DNA from 2 places in the Kitasatospora sp. NPDC093806 genome. Region 2 is predicted to be linked to the other one. Evidence: riboswitches for the same ligand, from Rfam matches in the RefSeq annotation. Region 2 holds a riboswitch; the other holds the start of a gene.
What was found. A riboswitch is a leader RNA that binds a small molecule or an ion and turns the genes downstream of it on or off. The one in region 2 is predicted to bind glycine.

Region 1 (10,462 bases), on a different contig from region 2:
TGTAGGGGTGCTCGGGCGCGTCGAAGAGGGTCTCGGCTGGGCCGCGCTCGACGCACTTGCCGCCGTACATGACCAGGATGTCGTCGGCGAGCTCGGCGACCACCCCGAGGTCGTGGGTGATGATGATGACGGCCGAGCCGAACTCCTGCTGGAGGTCGCGGATGAGGTCCAGGATCTGCGCCTGGACGGTGACGTCCAGGGCGGTGGTGGGCTCGTCGGCGATCAGCAGCGAGGGGTCGTTGACCAGCGCCATGGCGATCATGGCGCGCTGGCGCATGCCGCCGGAGAACTGGTGCGGGTAGTCGTCGACCCGGCGGTCGGGCTGCGGGATGCCGACCCGGTCGAGCATCTCGATGGCGCGGGTCCGGGCCTGCTTCTTGCTGGCCTGCGGGTGGTGCACCCGGTACGCCTCGACGATCTGCGCGCCGACGGTGTAGTAGGGGTGCATCGCGGTCAGCGGGTCCTGGAAGATCATCGCCAGCTGCCGGCCGCGCAGTTCGCGGACCCGGTCGGGGCCGGCCGCGACGAGCTCCTCGCCGTCCAGCCAGATCTCGCCGCTGATCCGGGCCCGCTTGGAGCGGTGCAGGCCCATGATGCCGAGCGAGGTGACGGACTTGCCGGAGCCGGACTCGCCGACGATGCCGAGGGTGCGGCCCTTGGCGAGGTCGAAGCTGACCCCGTCGACCGAGCGGACCAGGCCGTCGTCGGTGTCGAAGTGGATCCGCAGGTCCCGGACGGACAGGAAGGCGTCCGCCGGGGCCGGTGCCCCGGCCTCGGCCGGGGTCTTCTGGAGCTCGGTCACGACAGCCTCACCCGGGGGTCGACAGCGGCGTACAGGAGGTCAACCACGAGGTTGCAGAGGACGATGAAGAACGCGGCGAGCAGGGTCACGCCGAGGATCTTCGGCAGGTCGTTGTCGGTGATCGCGGAGACCGCGAAGAAGCCGACGCCCTGGAGCGAGAAGACCTGCTCGGTGATGAGCGCGCCGCCGAGCAGCAGGCCGAGGTCCATGCCGAAGATGGTGACGACCGGGGTCAGCGCGGCGCGCAGGCCGTGCCGAACGACGACCTTCCGCTCGGCCAGGCCCTTGGCCCGGGCGGTGCGGATGTAGTCCTCGCTCATCGTCTCCAGCATCCCGGCGCGGGTGAGCCGGGCGTAGAGCGCGGAGTAGAGGAAGGCCAGCGAGATCCACGGCAGGATCAGGTTGCGGGCCCACATCAGCGGGTCGTCGGTGAAGTTGACGTACTGGAGGTTGTCCAGGATCGGCCACTCGTAGCTGAAGAGCGTGAGCAGCAGCGCGCCGGTGAAGAAGACCGGCAGCGAGACGCCTGCCAGGGCGATGCCCATGGAGAGCCGGTCGAAGATCGAGCGGGGCTTGAGCGCGGAGACGACGCCGGTGGTGACACCGGAGATCAGCCAGATCACCGCCGCGCCGATGGCCAGCGAGATGGTGACCGGGATGCGCTTGGTGAGCTCCGGCCAGACCTCCAGGTGGTTCTTGAACGAGTAGCCGAAGCACGGTACGTGGCAGGTGGCCGGTTCCGGGCCGAACTTGTACTCGGCGCCGGTGACCAGCGCCTTCAGGAAGTTCCAGTACTGGGTGTACAGCGGCTGGTCGAAGCCGAGGTTCTTCTTGATCGCCGCGATCGCCTCAGGGGAGGGGTTCTTCCCGATGTACTGAGCGGCCAGCTGGTCGGTGGTCTCACCGGCCAGGCGCGGGAGCAGGAAGAAGATCGCGAAGGTGACCGCGCTGACCACCAGCAGCAGCACCACGGCGGCCAACGTCCTGCGGATGATGTAGGCAAACACAGTTGGGCGGCTCCGGCGGCCCGCCACCGTCCGGACGACCCCGGACGGTGGCGGGCGCCGCTGCCTTCACCTGCCTTCAGGGATGCGGAGCCAGGCTCTTACTTGGCGGAGCCGATGTTCAGGTAGTCGTACTCACCCGAGAAGGCCGGCGTGGAGACCAGGTTGGTGGCGCTGTCCGGGCGGTACAGGAAGACCTTGAAGTAGGTCAGCGGCACGTAGACGGCCGAGTCCATGACCTTCTTGTCGATCTGGGCGTAGATCTTCTCGCGCGCCGCGCGGTCGGTGTTGACCGCGGCCTCGTCCAGCAGCTTGTTGACCTCGGGGTCGTTCAGCTCGGCGAGGTTGTTGTTGCCGGAGGCCTTGACCGCGCGGCCGTCGGTGATCTGCTGCAGGAAGCCGTAGCCGGTCGGCCAGTCGGCGCCCCACTGCATCATCATCAGACCGATGTTCTTCTCCTTGTTGAACGCCGGGACGCCCACGTGGTCGGAGAAGTACTTGCCCTGCGGGTACTGCTGGATCTCGGCGTTGATGCCGACCTTCTTCAGCGCGGCCTGGATCGAGGTCGCGGCGGCGATCTCGGGGGCGCGCTCGGTGCGGGCGGTCAGCACGGTGTTGAAGCCGTCCGGCTTGCCGCAGGCCTTCAGGGCTTCCTTGGCCTTGGCCTCGTCGCCCTTGTTGTCCTTGGTCTGGTACGTGTTGAAGTCCTCGTGGCCCGGGACGTCCGGCGGGAGGACGGTGTTGGCCACCGCGCCGCGGATCGGGCCGCCGATGGCGGTCTGCACCGAGACCTTGTCGATCGCGTACTGGACGGCCTTGCGGCACTCGACGTTGTCGAACGGCGCGACCTGGCTGTTGATCGCGGTGTAGACCAGACGGCCGCCGAAGGCGTTGTCGGTCTGCGCCTTGAGCTTCGGGTCCTGGAGGATCTTCGCCTGGGTCTGCTGGTCGACGCCGGCGCCGACCAGGTCGACCTGGGCGTTCCCGGCGAGCAGGTCCTTGTCGATGGTGGACTGCTCGATGTTCATCTTGAGCACGATCTTGTCCGGAAGCTGCTTCCGGATCGGGTCGCTCGCCTTGTCCCAGTTGGTGTTCGGGACCAGGACGGCCTGCTTGCCGTCCTCGTAGCTCTCGAACTTGTAGGTGCCCGAGGACATCACGTGCTTCACGTAGGTGGAGCCGGTGTCCTTCTCCTTCGGGACCGGCGCCGTCTGCGGGGCGGAGACCAGGTAGTCGAAGTCCGCGAAGGCGTGCTTCAGGTGGAAGACGATGGTGAGGTCGTCCGGGGTCTCGATGGACTTGAGGTCGCCCTCCTTGTCCTTGTACGGGCCCTCGTACGGCTTGTCGTTGTCGACCAGCAGCTCCTTGAAGTACGACGGGCCGTTGGAGTTGACCTCCGGCGCGAAGTTGGAGCGCAGGACGGCGTACTTGACGTCCTTCGAGGTGATCGGCGTGCCGTCCTCGTACTTCAGGCCCGCGCGCAGCTTGTACGTCCAGCTCAGGCCGTCCGCGCTGGGCTTGCCCATCGACTCGGCCAGGTCCGGGACGAGCTTCTGGCCGTCCGCGCCGGCGCCCGGCTGGAAGGTGGTGAGCGGACGGGCGTACAGGCGCGAGAAGTTGTAGATGTACGCGTAGTACGTGTTGCCGGGGTCGAGCGAGTCCGGCGTGCCACGCATCTCGTACGTGACGGTGCCGCCCTTCTTGTCCGAGGCGTTGACGATGCCCTTGGTGCCCGCGTCGGCGCCGGTGGCGCCGCCGGTGCCGGCCGCGCTGCTGCCGGTGGCGGTGGACTTGGGGTCGTCGCTCTTCTTGTCGGACGAACAACCGGTGACGACCAGGACCGCGGCGGCGGCCGCGGCGGTCAACGCGACGGTACGGGACCTACGCATGGGTGAGATCAACCCCTTGAGGAAGTGGTGGCTGAACGAGGAGTACTGACGCTGGGTCAGTTGCTCTTGGGATCGAGGGCGTCACGCAGCCCGTCGCCGAGCAGGTTGAAGGCGAGCACGGTGAGGAAGATCGCCAGACCGGGGACCACCATGTACTGGGGGTCCACCTGGTAGTACTTGATCGCGTCGTTGAGCATCCCGCCCCAGGAGGCCTGGGGGGCCTGGATGCCGACGCCGAGGAAGCTGAGGCCGGCCTCGAAGAGGATGTTGGTCGGGATCAGCAGGGTCGAGTAGACCAGGATCGGACCGACCAGGTTCGGCAGCAGTTCCTTGAAGAGGATGAACGGCCCCCGGGCGCCCAGGCTGCGGGCCGCGTAGACGAACTCGCGCTCGCGCAGCGAGAGGGTCTGGCCGCGCACGATCCGGCCCATGTAGGGCCAGTTGAAGAAGCCGATCACGAAGATCAGCACGCCGATGTGCAGCGGGAGGCCGTGCAGGCCGAACGCGCCGCCCTGGAGCGAGGCCGAGATCGCGATCGCGAAGAGCAGCAGCGGGAAGGCGAGGAAGACATCCATCACCCGGCTGATCAGGGTGTCCACCCAGCCGCCGTAGTAGCCGGCCATCACGCCGAGCACCACGCCGATGGTGTTGGACAGCAGGGTCGCGCCGAAGGCGACCAGCAGGGAGACCCAGGAGCCCTCGATGACGCGGGCGAGCAGGTCACGGCCCTGCAGTGGGTCGAGGCCGAGCGGGTGGTCCCAGCTCATGCCGCCCCAGTCGCCCAGCGGCAGGCCGCCGAGGTTGGCGTCCAGCAGGTCCTGGTTGAGGGCGTCGGGGTCGAGGCCGAAGACCGATTCGATCGGCTTGGCCAGCACGGCGAGCAGGATCAGCAGGATCACCACGACGCCGCCGGCGACGGCGGCCTTGTCCCGTTTGAAACGGGTCCAGGCGATCTGGCCGAGCGAGCGGCCTTCGATTCTCTTGGCCGGGCTCGCGGCGGCGTCTGCCTCCGGTGCGTTGCCGGCCGTCTTGATGGGTGCGGTCATGGTCAGTTCGGTCCCCTCGCCGACGGTGGCCGGCCCACGGGTGCCGGGCGCCGGGATCGGCGGTACGGCTGGTGCGGACGTGCTTGGGTGCGGAAGTGCGGGTGCGGGAGGATTCCCAGCGGTACGACGTGCTCAGTACTGCTGCCACGCGGGATGGGCGTCACGTGGATCATGCGGTCCGCCAGCGCGTTCGCCTTTGTGAGGCGCCAACCACGCGCGGTGGGCTGTTGCAGAACTCTCTGCCATCCGAACTGGCTTGCGCCAGCCCTGACAACCGACAGATGCCCAACTGTGATCTGCGGACATGCACCTCCCGGATCTTCGGCATAAGCCTCTTCACACAGCTGTAGCAGTCATGTCAATATGTCTGCCAGCCACTTCCGTGAGTTCGTCCGGAAAACGTCGAAACCGGCCTGACTTGTCGTCAAACCGGTTTCAATGGCGGGTATTTGGTGACTTCGTCCGATCACGCCCGATCGGCGCCCGATCGGCGCCCGATCAACGGCCGTTCAGCGACCGGAATAGCCCGGCCACGGCTGCTGCGGCGGCGGCTGCTGCCCCGGCCAGCTCGGCGCCGGCGGCTGGGTGCCGTAGCCGTACCCCGGCCCCTGCTGCGAGGCGTAGGGCGGCGGCGGCACCGGCGGGTACGGACCCGTCTGCGGCCGGCCGTGGCCCGCCGCCTCCCGGTCGTAGAACGGGCGCGCGTTGGCCCGCATCCAGAGCGCCACCGGGTCGAACTCGTCCGCCATCGCCACCGTCGAGACCGCCAGCCCCTCCGGCGCCACCGCGATCGCCCGCTGCATCAGCGCCCGCACGGCCTCCACCGTGGGCGCCGAACTCTCGTACAGCTCCAGGCCGATGGCCAGGTACGGTTCGCCCACCGACGGCCGCACCCAGGCCCGGCGCAGCGCCCGGACCGCGCGCACCTCGGCCGCCTGCCGCTCCAGCAGCGCGAAGAACTGCTGCGCCGGCACCTGCGGCTCGCTCAGCTTCAACGGCCCGGCCGGCAGCCGGTCCAGGCCCGCCGCGACCCGCCGCAGGTCCGCCCACGGCACGCCGACCCCGCCGCCCGGGGCGTGCGGGTTCAGCCACAGCCCCCAGCGCGACCGGTACAGCGAGGCCGCGATCTCCCGGCCGGAGATCACCTCGTGCGCCCGCGCCCAGCCGGACGCCGCCAGCTGCTCGGGCGAGGTGACGGCCGGCGCGTAGCCGTGACCGCTGATCTCCATGTTCCCGTACTGGGCGTCCGCGCTGCCCGGCGTCCCGTGCCAGAGCAGCATCCAGACCTGCCCCTCGGCGAGGGCGTGCAGCATCGTCTCGTACGCCTCGTAGCGCTCCGGCGCGACCTCGCGCAGGGCGCGCTCCAGCGCGCCCGGATCCGGGCGTCCGGTGGGCGCCTGGCCCCAGGGCCCCGGTGCACCGCCAGCTACCGATCCCGCACTCATGCGCCCACCTCGCTGCGCCTCTTCGTTCCTCGTCTGCCACCGGCGGCCCCGCGGCCGTCAGCACGCACCCTATGGGGCGCCGACGACCACCGCCACGCCGACGTGCCAGGGTTCGTACCGGACCCGTCGCCCGGGCCCCGCCCGAGCGCCGCCCGACCGTCGCCGGCGGCCGTCGACCGGCCGGCGTCGGGACCGGTCCGGCCCGTCCCGGAACGGCCCCTACCCGTTCAGCCCCGCACGTAGAAGGGGGCGACCCGGTTCGCCAACCAGTCGACCACCGGATCGTCCGCGAGGTCGAGCAGTACGAGGTGGACGCCGCCGGGCAGCGGCGCGGTTCCCAGCGCCCGGCCCAGGGCCTCGTTCACCGCGCCCGGGTCGGCCGGGGCCAGCGGGTCCAGCTGGACGCCCACGAACATCACGGTCGGCTCGCCCTCGACACTGGCCAGCGCCCGGCGCGCGGTCAACACCCCGGGCAGGGCGGACAGTTCGCTCCGGCAGGCGGCCAGGAACAGCTCCGGGTCCTCACCCGGCACCGGCTCGCGCAGCGCCACCCGGCCGCCGCCCGGCGCGTCCGGGGCGGCGTCCCAGCGGTCCTCGCGCGGCCCGCGGCGCAGCTCGGCCACCCCCTGCGGCGGCACCGGGATCCCCACCGCCGCCTCCGGGTTGACCGCGATGCCCACGCCCAGCGGCAGGCCGCGGGCGAACTCCCAGACCGGCGCGACCGCGAACGCCATCCCCGGCGCCTGCTGGACGAACACCTCCTGCGAGGAGAAGACCGGCACGTACGGGTCGCCGGCCAGCTCGATGGTCGGCAGGTCCAGCGCCTGCCCCTGCGGGTCGCCGCCGGCCGGCAGCGGGATCCACACCTGGCTGCGGGCCAGCACCTCGATCACCCGGGGGGTCGCGCCCGGGTCGCCGAGCGCGGCGGTGAGCACCTGCTCCAGCTCGTTGGCGGGCCACCCGCCGCCCGGCGGCGCCGACTCCGGTCCGCCCCACCCCTGCTGCTCCACCGGGTACCCCATGCGCCCCTGTACCGCCCTCTGCTCGCCGATGCCCCGCAGCCTAGCGGCCACCGGCCGGTTGGCCCTCCTCACACCCTCCCCCTCTCCCCTCATCCGCGCGGACGTGCCATGATGTCCGCGTCTGCGGTGGCTACCACCCGGGCCCCGCTAACTCCATACCGGCCGCTCGAACCCGCGCGGGAGAGTCCGGAGTGCCCCCGTCCTGGCGGCACAGCCGGCGCCGAAGGAGCAAGTCCTCCCCGGAATCTCTCAGGCACCCCTACCGCACGGGTTAGGCACATCTGGAAAGCGGCGTACGGCCCTGCCGTCCGCCCACCCACGGTGCAAGCCGCCATGCTGTCCCTGTTGCAGGGCAGTACGCGGTGAAGCTCTCAGGTTCGACGACAGATGGGGAGACCCAGCCGCCGCATGCCCGCGCGCAGGGTCCGCCACCCCGACGCGGGGCCGGTCCCGGCGCGTGCACCCCTGAGTGCCCCGACCGAGGAGTTCCTGGCCATGTCGTCCCTCCGCCTCACCGCGCTCGACGCGCTGCACCGCGCCCTCGGCGCCACCATGACCGACTTCGCCGGCTGGGACATGCCGCTGCGCTACGGCAGCGAGCGCGAGGAGCACCTCGCCGTCCGCACCAAGGCCGGTCTGTTCGACCTCTCCCACATGGGCGAGATCACCGTCAGCGGCCCGCAGGCCGGCGAGATGCTGGACCACGCCCTGGTCGGCTTCGTCTCCGCGCTCGGCGTGCTGCGCGCCCGCTACACCATGATCTGCGCCGAGGACGGCGGCATCCTGGACGACCTGATCGTCTACCGCCTGCGCGAGGACGCCTTCCTGGTCGTCGCCAACGCCTCCAACGCCCAGCTGGTGCTGGACGAGCTGACCGCCCGCGCCAAGGACTTCGACGCCGTCGTCACCGACGACCGCGACACCTACGCGCTGATCGCCGTCCAGGGCCCGGAGTCCACCGCGATCCTGGCCGACACCACCGAGGCCGACCTGCCCGGCCTGAAGTACTACGCGATCCTCCCGGCCCAGGTGGCCGGCCGCGACGTGCTGCTCGCCCGCACCGGCTACACCGGCGAGGACGGCTTCGAGATCTTCTGCAACCCGGGCGACGCCGAGCAGATCTGGCAGGCGCTGACCGGGGCCGGCGCCGAGCGCGGTCTGGTCCCGTGCGGCCTGTCCTGCCGCGACACGCTGCGCCTGGAGGCCGGCATGCCGCTGTACGGCCACGAGCTGTCCACCGAGCTGACCCCGTTCGACGCCGGCCTGGGCCGGGTCGTCCGGTTCGACAAGACCACCAACGACGGCGCCTTCGTCGGCCGCAAGGCCCTGGAGAAGGCCGCCGCCGAGGCCGAGGCCAACCCGCCGCGGGTGCTGGTCGGCCTGGTCTCCGAGGGCAAGCGGGTGCCGCGCGCCGAGTACTCCGTGGTCGCCGCGGACGGCACCGCGATCGGCCGGATCACCTCCGGCGCCCCCTCCCCCACCCTGGGCAAGCCGATCGCGATCGCCTACGTGGACGCGGCGCACGCCGCCCCCGGCACCACCGTCGCGGTGGACGTGCGCGGCAAGCACGAGCCGGTCCAGGTCGTGGCGCTGCCGTTCTACAAGCGCGCCCGCTGACGCCCGTCCCCCACGTTTCCCTCGCGAGGCGCGTCCGCCTGCCGGGCCGCTTCGTCGTACCCGCTTCCCATCCTGGAGAATGACGCCATGAGCAACCCCCAGCACCTGCAGTACACCGAGGAGCACGAGTGGCTGACCGCCGCCGTCGACGGTGTGTCCACGATCGGCATCACCAAGCACGCCGCCGACGCCCTCGGTGACATCGTGTACGTGCAGCTCCCCGAGGTCGGCGACACCGTCGAGGCCGGCGAGACCTGTGGCGAGCTGGAGTCCACCAAGTCGGTCAGCGACCTGTACTCGCCGGTCACCGGTGAGGTCGTCGAGGTCAACGAGGCCGTCGCCGACGACAACAGCCTGGTCAACAGCGACCCGTTCGAGGGCGGCTGGCTGTTCAAGGTCCGCGTCGAGTCCACCGGCAAGGTGCTGACCGCCGACGAGTACACCGCGCTCACCAACCCCTCGGCCTGAGCCACCCGCCGGGGCGGCCGCCGCACCCGCGGCCGCCCCGCCGCCCTGCTCCTTCTCTCCTCCCGGGAAGACCCCACCATGACGGTTCTGAACCAGTCCCTGCACTCCCTCGACCCGGAGATCGCCGCCGCGGTCGACGCCGAGCTGCACCGCCAGCAGACCACCCTGGAGATGATCGCCTCCGAGAACTTCGCCCCGGTGGCGGTCATGGAGGCCCAGGGCTCGGTCCTGACCAACAAGTACGCCGAGGGCTACCCCGGCCGCCGCTACTACGGCGGCTGCGAGCACGTCGACGTGGTCGAGCAGATCGCGATCGACCGGATCAAGGCCCTGTTCGGCGCCGAGCACGCCAACGTCCAGCCGCACTCCGGCGCGCAGGCCAACGCCGCCGCGATGTTCGCGCTGATCCAGCCGGGCGACACCATCCTGGGCCTGTCGCTGGCCCACGGTGGTCACCTGACCCACGGCATGAAGATCAACTTCTCCGGCAAGCTCTACAACGTGGCCGCGTACCACGTCGACGAGAAGACCGGCCAGGTCGACATGGCCGAGGTCGAGCGCCTCGCCAAGGAGCACCAGCCGAAGCTGATCATCGCCGGCTGGTCCGCCTACCCGCGCCAGCTCGACTTCGCCGAGTTCCGCCGGATCGCCGACGAGATCGGCGCGCTGCTCATGGTCGACATGGCGCACTTCGCCGGCCTGGTCGCCGCGGGCCTGCACCCGAACCCGGTGCCGTACGCGGACGTGGTCACCACCACCACCCACAAGACCCTGGGCGGCCCGCGCGGCGGCGTCATCCTCTCCAAGGCCGAGTGGGCCAAGAAGATCAACTCCGCGGTCTTCCCCGGCCAGCAGGGCGGCCCGCTGGAGCACGTCATCGCCGGCAAGGCGGTCGCCTTCAAGGTCGCCGCCACCGAGGAGTTCAAGGAGCGCCAGCAGCGCACCCTGGACGGCGCCAAGATCCTCGCCGAGCGCCTGCTCCAGGCGGACGTGGCCGAGGCCGGCGCCTCCGTCCTGTCCGGCGGCACCGACGTCCACCTCGTCCTGGTCGACCTGCGCAACAGCCAGCTCGACGGCCAGCAGGCCGAGGACCGCCTGCACGAGGTCGGCATCACCGTCAACCGCAACGCCATCCCGAACGACCCGCGCCCGCCGATGGTCACCTCCGG
Region 2 (10,462 bases):
GGTGCCGTTGCCGTTGGTGGTGCCGTTGCCGGCGCCGTGGGTCGTGCCGTTGAGGGGGCCGGTGACGCCGTTGCCGCCGTTGGTGACGCCGTTCGCGGTGCCGTCGGCGCTGCCGGTGCCGTTCGGCGGGGCCGTGCCGGTGGTGCCGGTGACGCTGTTGGCGGTGGTGCCGAAGTCGAGGTCGGCGGGCTCGGACCCGGAGCCGTCCCCCGCCGAGGGGTGGCCGTCCGCCGGGGTGTCCAGCCCGTAGTAGCGGTAGAGCTGGAGCTCCTGGGCGGGCGACAGGTGCTGGCCCACGCCGAAGTCCGGTGAGTCCTTCACCAGCGACTTGTCGTACGGCACCCGCAGCTCCTCACCGGAGAACTCGCTCGTGGTCAGGGGGACGAAGGCGTCCCGGCCGAAGATGCCGGTCCGGACGGCGGCCCACTCGGGCCGGCCGGTGGCGTCGTCCAGGTACACCTCGTCGATGGTGCCGATCTTGTCCCCGTTTCGGTCGACCGCCTTGTGGCCGATGAGGTCCCGGGGGTCGATATCGGTCTGCACTCTTTCCTCCCGTGCGCTGATCCCTGTGTGATCCTGCGGAACCCCCAACGGAACTCCCACCGGACGGCGGCCGGACCGTCCGTCCGGTCGGCCACTTCATATGAAATGCCATGAACCGGACGCCCGGGAGCGGTACTGGGCCGGTCGAGCCCGAAGTTGCGCCGTCCGGGGCGCCGGTCCGGTCACGGGTGAAGCGGTCGAGTGACCTGACGCACCCGTGATCGGCGGGCCTCCCGCTGGTACCCTGGGCGCGACCGCCGAGCCCGCTCGGGAGAGTCCTCGGCAGCGGAAACCGCTGGTCGGGGCGCCGAAGGAGCAACTCCTCCCCGGAATCTCTCAGGCATCCGTACCGTGTGGGATAGGTCACTCTGGAAAGCAGGGCAGGACCGCGGGCGAGGGAGCCGGCGGACACCATCCTCACCGACGGTGCAAGCCGGCGGGGCGTCCCACGGCGCCCCGTGCGGGCGAAGCTCTCAGGTCCCGATGACAGAGGGGGAGGCCTGTCGGGTTCGTCCGACCGGGTCACTCCGCTGTTGTCCGCAGCGGCGAGTCCGGCGTGCGCACCCCCGCCGGTCCGTGACCAGGAGGCCTCGACCACCATGAACGCCCAGCCGAACTCGGGACGCCCCACCACCCCCGCGACCCTCACCGAGCTCGAACAGGCCAGCCCCTTCGAGAACCGGCACATCGGCCCCGACGCCGCCGCGCAGGAGAAGATGCTGGCCCAGGTCGGTTACGGCTCGCTGGACGAGCTGGCCACCGCCGCCGTTCCCGAGGCGATCCGCTCGATCACCGCGCTGGACCTGCCCGCCGGCCGCAGCGAGGCCGAGGTCCTCGCCGAGCTGCGCGAGCTGGCCGGCCGCAACACCGTGCTCCAGCCGATGATCGGCCTGGGCTACTACGGCACCTTCACCCCGCCGGTGATCCTGCGCAACGTCATGGAGAACCCGGCCTGGTACACCGCCTACACCCCGTACCAGCCGGAGATCTCGCAGGGCCGCCTGGAGGCGCTGCTCAACTTCCAGACCCTGGTCGCCGACCTGACCGGCCTGCCCACCTCCGGCTCGTCCCTGCTGGACGAGGGCACCGCGGCCGCCGAGGCGATGGCCCTGGCCCGCCGCGTCACCAAGGTCAAGGGCGGTGTCTTCCTGGTCGACGCCGAGACCCTGCCGCAGACCATCGCGGTGATCAACACCCGCGCCGTGCCGACCGGTGTCGAGGTCGTCGTCGCCGACCTGTCCGCGGGCATCCCGGCCGAGATCGCCGAGCGCGGCGTCTTCGGCGTGCTGCTCCAGTACCCCGGCGCCACCGGTGTGGTCCGCGACCTCGCCCCGGTGATCGAGCAGGCCCACGGCCTGGGCGCGATCGTCGCGGTCGCCGCCGACCTGCTCGCGCTCACCCTGCTGAAGTCCCCGGGCGCGCTCGGCGCCGACATCGCCTGCGGCACCTCGCAGCGCTTCGGCGTCCCGATGGGCTTCGGCGGCCCGCACGCCGGCTACCTCGCGGTGCGCGCCGAGTACGCCCGCTCGCTGCCCGGCCGTCTGGTCGGCGTCTCCGTCGACGCCGACGGCAACCGCGCCTACCGCCTGGCCCTGCAGACCCGCGAGCAGCACATCCGCCGCGAGAAGGCCACCAGCAACATCTGCACCGCCCAGGTGCTGCTCGCCGTGATGGCCTCGATGTACGCCGTCTACCACGGCCCGGACGGCCTGGCCGACATCGCCCGCCGCACCCACCGCTACGCCGCCGCGCTCGCCGAGGGCCTGAAGGCCGGCGGCGTCGAGCTGCTGCACGGCGAGTTCTTCGACACCGTCACCGCGGTCGTCCCCGGCCGCGCCGCGGAGATCGCCGCCGCCGCCCGCGCCAACGGCGTCAACGTGTACCAGGACGGCGCGGACCGGATCTCGGTCTCCGCCGACGAGACCACCACCCGCGAGCACCTGGCCGCCGTCTGGGCCGCGTTCGGCGTCGAGGGCGTCGAGGTGGCGGAGGGCGCCGACGCGCTGCCCGCCGCGCTGCTGCGCGAGGACGAGTACCTGACCCACCCGGTCTTCCACAGCCACCGCTCGGAGACCGCCATGCTGCGCTACCTGCGCCGCCTGTCGGACCGGGACTACGCGCTGGACCGCGGCATGATCCCGCTGGGCTCCTGCACCATGAAGCTCAACGCGACCACCGAGATGGAGTCGGTGACCTGGCCGGAGTTCGGCCAGCTGCACCCCTTCGCGCCGGTCGACCAGGCCGCGGGCTTCCTCACCCTGATCCGCGGGCTGGAGCAGCAGCTGGTCGAGGTGACCGGCTACGACGCGGTCTCCATCCAGCCGAACGCCGGTTCCCAGGGCGAGCTGGCCGGCCTGCTGGCCGTCCGCGCCTACCACCACGCCAACGGCGACACCCAGCGCGACGTCTGCCTGATCCCCTCCTCGGCGCACGGCACCAACGCCGCCTCCGCGGTGATGGCCGGCATGCGCGTGGTCGTGGTCAAGACCCTGGTCGACGGCGACGTCGACGTCGAGGACCTCAAGGCCAAGATCGAGCAGCACCGCGACAGCCTCTCGGTGCTGATGGTCACCTACCCGTCCACCCACGGTGTGTACGAGACCCAGATCACCGAGATCTGCGGCCTGGTGCACGAGGCCGGCGGCCAGGTGTACGTCGACGGCGCCAACCTGAACGCGCTGGTCGGCCTGGCCAAGCCGGGCAAGTTCGGTGCGGACGTCTCGCACCTGAACCTGCACAAGACCTTCTGCATCCCGCACGGCGGCGGCGGCCCGGGCGTCGGCCCGGTGGCGGTCCGCGCGCACCTCGCGCCGTACCTGCCGAACCACCCGCTGCAGGCGGAGGCCGGTCCGGCCACCGGTGTCGGCCCGATCTCGGCCGCACCGTGGGGCTCGGCGGGCATCCTGCCGATCTCCTGGTCGTACGTCCGACTGATGGGCGGCGAGGGCCTCAAGCGCGCCACCCAGGTCGCGGTGCTGAACGCCAACTACATCGCCAAGCGGCTGGCCCCGCACTTCCCGGTGCTCTACACCGGCCCCGGCGGCCTGGTGGCGCACGAGTGCATCATCGACCTGCGCCCGCTGACCAAGGACACCGGCGTCACGGTGGACGACATCGCCAAGCGCCTGATCGACTACGGCTTCCATGCCCCGACCATGTCCTTCCCGGTGGCCGGCACGCTGATGATCGAGCCGACCGAGTCCGAGGACCTGCACGAGATCGACCGCTTCTGCGACGCGATGATCGAGATCCGCGGCGAGATCGACAAGGTCGGCTCGGGCGAGTGGGCCGCCGAGGACAACCCGCTGCGCAACGCCCCGCACACCGCCGCCACCCTGGCCGGCGACTGGGCGCACGGCTACTCGCGGCAGGAGGCGGTCTTCCCGGCCGGCGTGAACCCGGCGGACAAGTACTGGCCGCCGGTCAGCCGGATCGACGGCGCGTACGGCGACCGCAACCTGGTCTGCTCCTGCCCGCCGCTGGACGAGTACGGCGTCTGAGCACATCCGTCCGCCTGAGCGCGGACACGGCAGGGCCCCGGCGGATCTCCCGCCGGGGCCCTGCCCGCTGTCGGTCCCCCGTGCGCGGCCGCGCGCCGCTCGGCGGGGGGTCAGACCGCGCTGACGGCCGGGCGGCGCGGGGCGATCACCCGGCCGTCGGGCAGCAGCTCTCCGGTGTCCTCGAACAGCAGGACGCCGTTGCAGAGCAGGCTCCACCCCTGCTCCGGGTGGCAGGCCACCGGGACGGCGGCCTCGCGGTCCTCGGACTCGGCCGACGGACACTCAGGACGGTGCTGGCACATGGGCGTACCCTCGCTTCGCTCTGCGATCCTCCCCGTGACGCGGTGCCGGCGGATGACCGTCGGGCGCCGCCGCGGTGGTCGGATTCTGCCCGGCGCCGGGCCAGGTGTGGTCCGGCGCTCAAGTGGGTAGGACAGGAGGTCCTTCCACGCTGGTTCCCAGTGTCGGCATCCGGGGACGCGTGCGCAGCGATTTCGTGACATGCGCCACAACCCCCGGGTAGAGATCACCCGTTCAGGTGGTCCGGGGCCGGAAACGGCACCGGACGGGTCATCCGGCGGACGGCCCGTTCGGGCCATGCCGGATGACCCGCCCGGGTGGCGGCCGGTCGGGCGGCGCGGGTTCGCGGTTCGGGAGCCGGGGGTCAGGGCTCGGAGGTCAGGACCCGGGCTCCGGGGCTCGCGGCCCGGCGATCAGGGGGAGCCGAGCAGCAGCGGGCGCGCGATCGGGGTCCGGGCCAGCACCGGCAGCAGCTCGGCGGCCGGGTGGGCGCGGTGCGCGGTGACCCCGAGCGGCGCCGGCGCCAGCGGGATCAGCAGGTCGCCGCCGGGTCCGCCGTCCGGGCTGTGCAGCCACAGGGCCGTCGCGTACTGGCCCGGGAAGGTCAGCAGCCGGGGCTGGCAGCGGGACCGGCTGGACTGGGCGAGCTGCCAGGCCTGGCGCAGTGCCCGGACCGTCGAGTCCAGGTAGGGCCCGGCGGTGAAGTGCGAGAAGGTGTGCCCCTCGGACCCCTGCACCACCTCGGCCGCGGCGGCCACCTCGGTGCCGTCCTTGACGAGGAAGCGCCAACCCGTCCGCCGGGCGGCGGCGAGGTCGGCCCGCGGCCCGTCCAGCACGTGGACGGCCAGCGGATGTGCGGGGAGCAGCGGCCCGGTCGGATGGCGCAGCGCGGCGGCGGCGGGCTGGCGCAGCGCGGTCTCCGAGTCGAGCGCGGCGAGGACCGCGCGCAGGGCACTGGGCGGGGGCTGGGGGGTCTGCAGAGTCATGGCAAGGTCGCCTCTCCGTGCGAGATCGGCGTGCGAGTGCGCGGCATACCGGCATGGCGTGGTGCGTCGGCGGTGACGGGACCTGGGCCTTGTCCGGTTGGGCAGGATCGCGGTGCCGGCGCGGCCTTCGTCGTCGTTGACGGTGGTCTCGCGGCGATGGCGGGCCGGGCCGTGGCGCAGTGCGAATTCTACTCGAACAGGTGCACAGGGTGACCTGTTTATCACAGGCGGTGGCGCCGGGCAAGTCGGCAGATGAGCTGAAACGGCATCAGTTTCCTTGCAATGCAAGCCGTTCGAAGCGTTCGGGTATCGATCTTCGGGGTGGGCATGATGCTTGCACGGTCGCTCGGCCGGGCGGCCGAGGAGGAGGGGACCATGGGCGAGAAGGTCGTGGCGACTCGGGCTGAGCTGTCGGACCGGCAGATGTACCGCCGCAAGCTCCAGTCCTGCCTGGACGCGCTCGGCCGGATGCTGCGGGAGGACCGCTTCGACCGTCCGAGGGCCGTGATGGGCCTGGAGATCGAGCTCAACCTGGCCGACGAGCAGGGCCTGCCGGTGATGAACAACGCACAGGTGCTCACCGCGATCGGCTCCAGCGACTTCCAGACCGAGCTCGGCCGGTTCAACATCGAGGTCAACATCGCGCCGCACCCGCTGCGCGGTCATGTCTTCGAGGACCTGCGCGAGGAGATCGACACCGGGCTGCGCTACGCCGACCGGCGGGCCGGCGAGGCCGGCGCGCGGATCGTGATGGTGGGCATCCTGCCGACCCTGGAGCACGACCACACCGGGCTCGACTCGATGTCCCACAACCAGCGCTACAGCCTGCTCAGCGACCAGATCCTGGCCGCCCGGGGCGAGGACATCGCGCTGGACATCGAGGGGGTGGAACACCTCCAGCTGGAGTCGGTCACCATGGTCGCCGAGGCCGCCGCGACCTCGCTCCAGCTGCACCTCCAGGTCACCCCCGAGCGGTTCTCCTCGGTCTGGAACGCCGCCCAGGCGATCTGCGGGCCGCAGCTGGCGCTCGGCGCCAACTCGCCGTTCCTGTTCGGACGGGAGCTGTGGCGGGAGACCCGGCCGGTGCTCTTCCAGCAGGCCTGTGACACCCGTTCGGCGGAGCTCAAGGCGCAGGGCGTGCGCCCGATCACCTGGTTCGGCGAGCGCTGGGTGGACTCGGCGTACGACCTGTTCGAGGAGAACCTGCGGTACTTCCCGGCGCTGCTGCCGATCTGCGACGACGAGGACCCGGCCAAGGTGCTGGCCTCCGGCGGGGTGCCGCGGCTCGCCGAGATGCGGCTGCACAACGGCACCATCTACCGCTGGAACCGGCCGGTCTACGACGTCAGCGGCGGGGTGCCGCACCTGCGGGTGGAGAACCGGGCGCTGCCGGCCGGGCCGACCGTCGCCGACACGCTGGCCAACGCGGCGTTCTACTACGGCGTGGTGCGGGTGCTGGCCGAGCAGTCCCGGCCGATCTGGACCAGGCTGCCGTTCGAGCGGGCCGACGAGAACTTCCGGCAGGCCGCCCGGTACGGCGTCGACGCGGTCTTCCAGTGGCCGCGGCACGGCCGGGCCGGGCGCGGCGGCGGGCTGGGCACGGTGTCCGCGGTCGACCTGGTCCTCAACGAGCTGCTGCCGATGGCCCACCAGGGGCTGGACGCGTGGGGCGTGGAGCCGGCCGACCGGGACCGCTACCTCGGCATCATCGAGCAGCGCTGTCTGCGCCGCACCAACGGCGCCGCCTGGCAGAGCGCCACCTTCCACCGGCTGCGCGAGCAGTACGGGATGGACCGGCCGGCCGCGCTCGCCGCGATGACCCGGCGGTACATGGAGTACTCGCGCGGCGGCGAGCCGGTGCACACCTGGCCGGTGGGGTAGCGCGCGCCCTGGGGGAGGGTGGGCGGCGGTCCTGTGACAGGATGACCGCTCCGCCCGCCCACCGTCCGTGCTGGAGCACCCCGTGAGCACCGTCCCGACCGCCCCGGAGACCGCGCGGCCGAGCCGCCGGCTGCTCGGGGTGGAGCTGCTGACCGTCCTCGGCCTGTCCCTCGGGGCGAGCGGCGTCGGCGCGCTGATCAGCTTCGCCGGCTCCCTCACCGAGCCGCTCAAGCTGGGCCAGCAGGTCGCCACCCTGAACGGCTCGCGCGCGCCCGGCCGGCCCTGGCTCGACCTGGTCTGGCAGCTCTACTACATCGGCCGCGGGCTGATGCCGGTCGTCCTGGTCGGCTACCTGCTGGTGCGCGAGGGCGTGGCGCTGCGGGTGCTCGGCTTCGACCTCGGGCAGAAGCTTCGCGACCTCGGCCGGGGCGCGGCCGTCGCGGCGGCGATCGGCGGCTCGGGGCTGGCGCTGTACCTGGCCTCGCAGGCGGCCGGCTACAACCTGACGGTCGCGCCGTCCGGGCTGCCGGACGTCTGGTGGCGGATCCCGGTGCTGCTCGCCTCGGCCTGGCAGAACGCGATCCTGGAGGAGGTGGTCGTCCTCGGCTACCTGCTGCGCCGGCTGGGGCAGCTGGGCTGGTCCTGGCCGGCGATGCTGGTGGCGAGCTCGCTGCTGCGCGGCTCGTACCACCTGTACCAGGGGGTCGGCGGACTGGTCGGGAACATCGTGATGGGCGCGGTGTTCTGCCTGCTGTACCGGCGGTGGGGGCGGGTGATGCCGCTGGTGGTGGCGCACGCGCTGATCGACACGGTGGCGTTCGTCGGGTACGCGCTGCTGGCCGGGCACGTCAGCTGGCTGCCCACCGGCTGAGCGAGGACACCGCGCTTGGGCGCGGCGGGCGGGCCAGCAGCCGGTCCACGTGGTGGCGTTCGAGGCCCTGGCCGGGGTCGATCGGCAGCAGCAGGCGGTCCCGGCGCCAGAGCGCGTTGCGTCGCAGCCGCGGGGTGATGACGTCGTCGACCCAGGCGAACGGCCGGCCGGCCGCGTACCGCAGCAGGGGCGCCCACTTGGCGGCCGAGAACAGTTCCATCAGCGGGACGCGCGGATCGCCGGGCTGGGGGACGTAGCCGGCGAACCGGACCACCGGCAGCTCGGGCAGGCCGATCGCCGGGGCGATGTGGGTGTTGGCGTCCGCTTCCCAGGTGGTCGCCCAGGTGAGTTCGTAGACCTCGGCGAGTTCGCGCAGCCAGTCGCCGTGGCGGGTGGAGAGCAGCACGGTGTAGCCGAGCAGGGTGTGGGTGTCGAAGTCGTCCCCGGGGCCGGGGCAGACCGGGTTGAGCACCCCGTCGACGTCCAGGAACAGCAGTGGCTTCGGCATTCGGGCGCTCCCCGGGTCTCACGCGTCGTCACCTGGTCGGACGAGCCGCGGCCGCCGGTGGTTGCCCACCGGAGGGCGCGGACCGGGGCGCGCGGGGGCGCCGGGGCGGGTGGCGGCGGTCCGGGCGCCGGGTCAGCCACGTCAGTCGTGTCCAGTCAGTTCAGCCGGTTCAGCCGGTCGCGGCGGGGGCTGGGAGGGCTGGGGCCGGGGCGTCGGCGGGGCGCCGGGCGAGCCGGCGGACCTGCGGTTCCAGCAGCACGGCGGCGCTGAGCAGCAGGGAGACCACCGCGCAGGACCAGAGCGCGCCGGAGAGGCCGAGCAGGTCGGCGGCCGGGCCGGCCAGCGCGGTGCCGAGCGGGGCGAGTGAGAGCGAGCCGAGCTCGTCGTAGGCGGCGACCCGGGAGAACGCCTCGGCCGGGATCTCCTGCTGCAGCGCGATCATCCAGTTGACGCCGAAGACGGTGACCCCGACGCCGGACAGGAACATCGCCGAGGCCAGCACCGGCAGCGGGGCGGCCACCGCCAGCGCCAGCGCGGGCACGCCGAACAGGAAGACGCCCCAGTTGCCGACCAGCAGGATCCGGCGCGGCTGCCAGCGGGCCATCAGCAGGCCGGTGACGACCAGGCCGACGCCGAAGGCCGCCATCGCGAGCCCCCAGTCACGGGCCCCGCCGAGCCGTTCCTTGGCGACGGCCGGCCCGTACACCGACTCGACCGCGCTGACGCAGGCGACCAGCACCGAGAACTGGAGCACGATCACCCAGAGCCAGCGCCGGGAGGCGAACTCCTGCCAGCCCTCGCGCAGGTCGCGCAGCATGCCGCCGCCCTTGGCGGCGGGGGCGGTCGGGTCCTGCGGCTGGGGAGCCTGCGGTTCCAGCAGGAAGCGCAGGGCGGCGGCGGCCAGGAAGCAGACCGAGTCCAGGGCGAGCACCCAGCCGGGGCCGAGCCCGGCGGTCAGCGCGCCGCCGAGCGCGGCGCCGCCGATCTGCGAGCCGTTCAGGCCCATCCGGTACACCGAGAAGGCGCGGGCCGCGTGCTCCGGGGTGACGCTCTCCAGGATCATGCCGCCGGAGGCGGGGGAGAAGAAGGCGTAGCCGGCGCCGGCGCCGGCCGAGAGCAGCATCAACTGCCAGAGCGACGGTTCGCCGGCCAGCACGACGGCGGCCAGGGCGGCCTGCGAGACGGCGCTGAACAGGTTGGCGGCGACCATGACGTGGTGGCGCGGCAGCCGGTCGGCGAGCGCGCCGCCGATCATCAGGAGCAGGATGGTGGGCAGCAGCCGGGCGGCGGTGACGTAGCCGACGTCGGCGGTGGAGCCGCCGCCGTCCAGGATGGCGAAGGCGGTGGCGATCGGGGCGCCGGCGTTGCCGAGGCCGCTGATCACGGTGGCGGCGGTCTGGATCCGGAAGTTGCGGCTCGCCCAGGCGAAGCGGCCGGTCGGCGGGGGTGGGGGTGGGCTCTGCACCCCGTGACTATGCCGGGGCAGGTGGCCGGTGTCCATCCGATAAACGGACCGTGGTGTGGGGTGGGGCCGGAGGTGTCCCCGGTTCAGCCGAGGTGCGCCCAGAGGAAGGCCAGGGTGCGCCGCCAGGCGATCTCGGCCTGCAGCGGGTCGTAGGTGCCGAGCAGGTCCTCCTCGTTCATGAAGGCGTGCCCGGCCGGGTAGAAGTGGATCTCCGGGCGGACGTCGGTGGCCTCGCCGATCCGGATCGCCGCCTCGTCCACGGCGGCCATCGGGATCCAGCGGTCGTCCTCGCCGTAGTGGCCGAGCACGTGGGCGGTCAGGCCCCGGTACTCGAAGTCCGGGTCGGACGGCAGACCGTAGAACGGCACCGCGGCGGCCACCCGGTCGCCCTCGGCGGCGGCCAGCAGC

Region 1: it holds a riboswitch for glycine, as region 2 does, so the genes downstream of both, gcvT (glycine cleavage system aminomethyltransferase GcvT) here and gcvP (aminomethyl-transferring glycine dehydrogenase) in region 2, are expected to answer to the same signal.

Annotation. Positions count from the first base shown of each region.
Region 1 covers NZ_JBFBDO010000029.1:59,381-69,842, forward strand. Annotated here, with positions in the region: gene AB0N76_RS17050 (ABC transporter ATP-binding protein) at 1-802, opposite strand, end outside; gene AB0N76_RS17055 (ABC transporter permease) at 799-1,809, opposite strand; gene AB0N76_RS17060 (ABC transporter substrate-binding protein) at 1,908-3,695, opposite strand; gene AB0N76_RS17065 (ABC transporter permease) at 3,752-4,741, opposite strand; gene AB0N76_RS17070 (enhanced serine sensitivity protein SseB C-terminal domain-containing protein) at 5,251-6,054, opposite strand; gene AB0N76_RS17075 (enhanced serine sensitivity protein SseB) at 6,414-7,208, opposite strand; glycine riboswitch at 7,376-7,483, shown strand; gene gcvT (glycine cleavage system aminomethyltransferase GcvT) at 7,704-8,825, shown strand; gene gcvH (glycine cleavage system protein GcvH) at 8,913-9,293, shown strand; gene glyA (serine hydroxymethyltransferase) at 9,372-10,462, shown strand, end outside.
Region 2 covers NZ_JBFBDO010000072.1:55-10,516, forward strand. Annotated here, with positions in the region: partial or broken gene AB0N76_RS27390 (PRC-barrel domain-containing protein) at 238-543, opposite strand; glycine riboswitch at 802-905, shown strand; gene gcvP (aminomethyl-transferring glycine dehydrogenase) at 1,143-4,043, shown strand; gene AB0N76_RS27400 (DUF5999 family protein) at 4,154-4,345, opposite strand; gene AB0N76_RS27405 (hypothetical protein) at 4,757-5,329, opposite strand; gene AB0N76_RS27410 (glutamate--cysteine ligase) at 5,705-7,210, shown strand; gene AB0N76_RS27415 (CPBP family intramembrane glutamic endopeptidase) at 7,293-8,081, shown strand; gene AB0N76_RS27420 (HAD domain-containing protein) at 8,059-8,589, opposite strand; gene AB0N76_RS27425 (MFS transporter) at 8,759-10,054, opposite strand; gene AB0N76_RS27430 (dienelactone hydrolase family protein) at 10,138-10,462, opposite strand, start outside.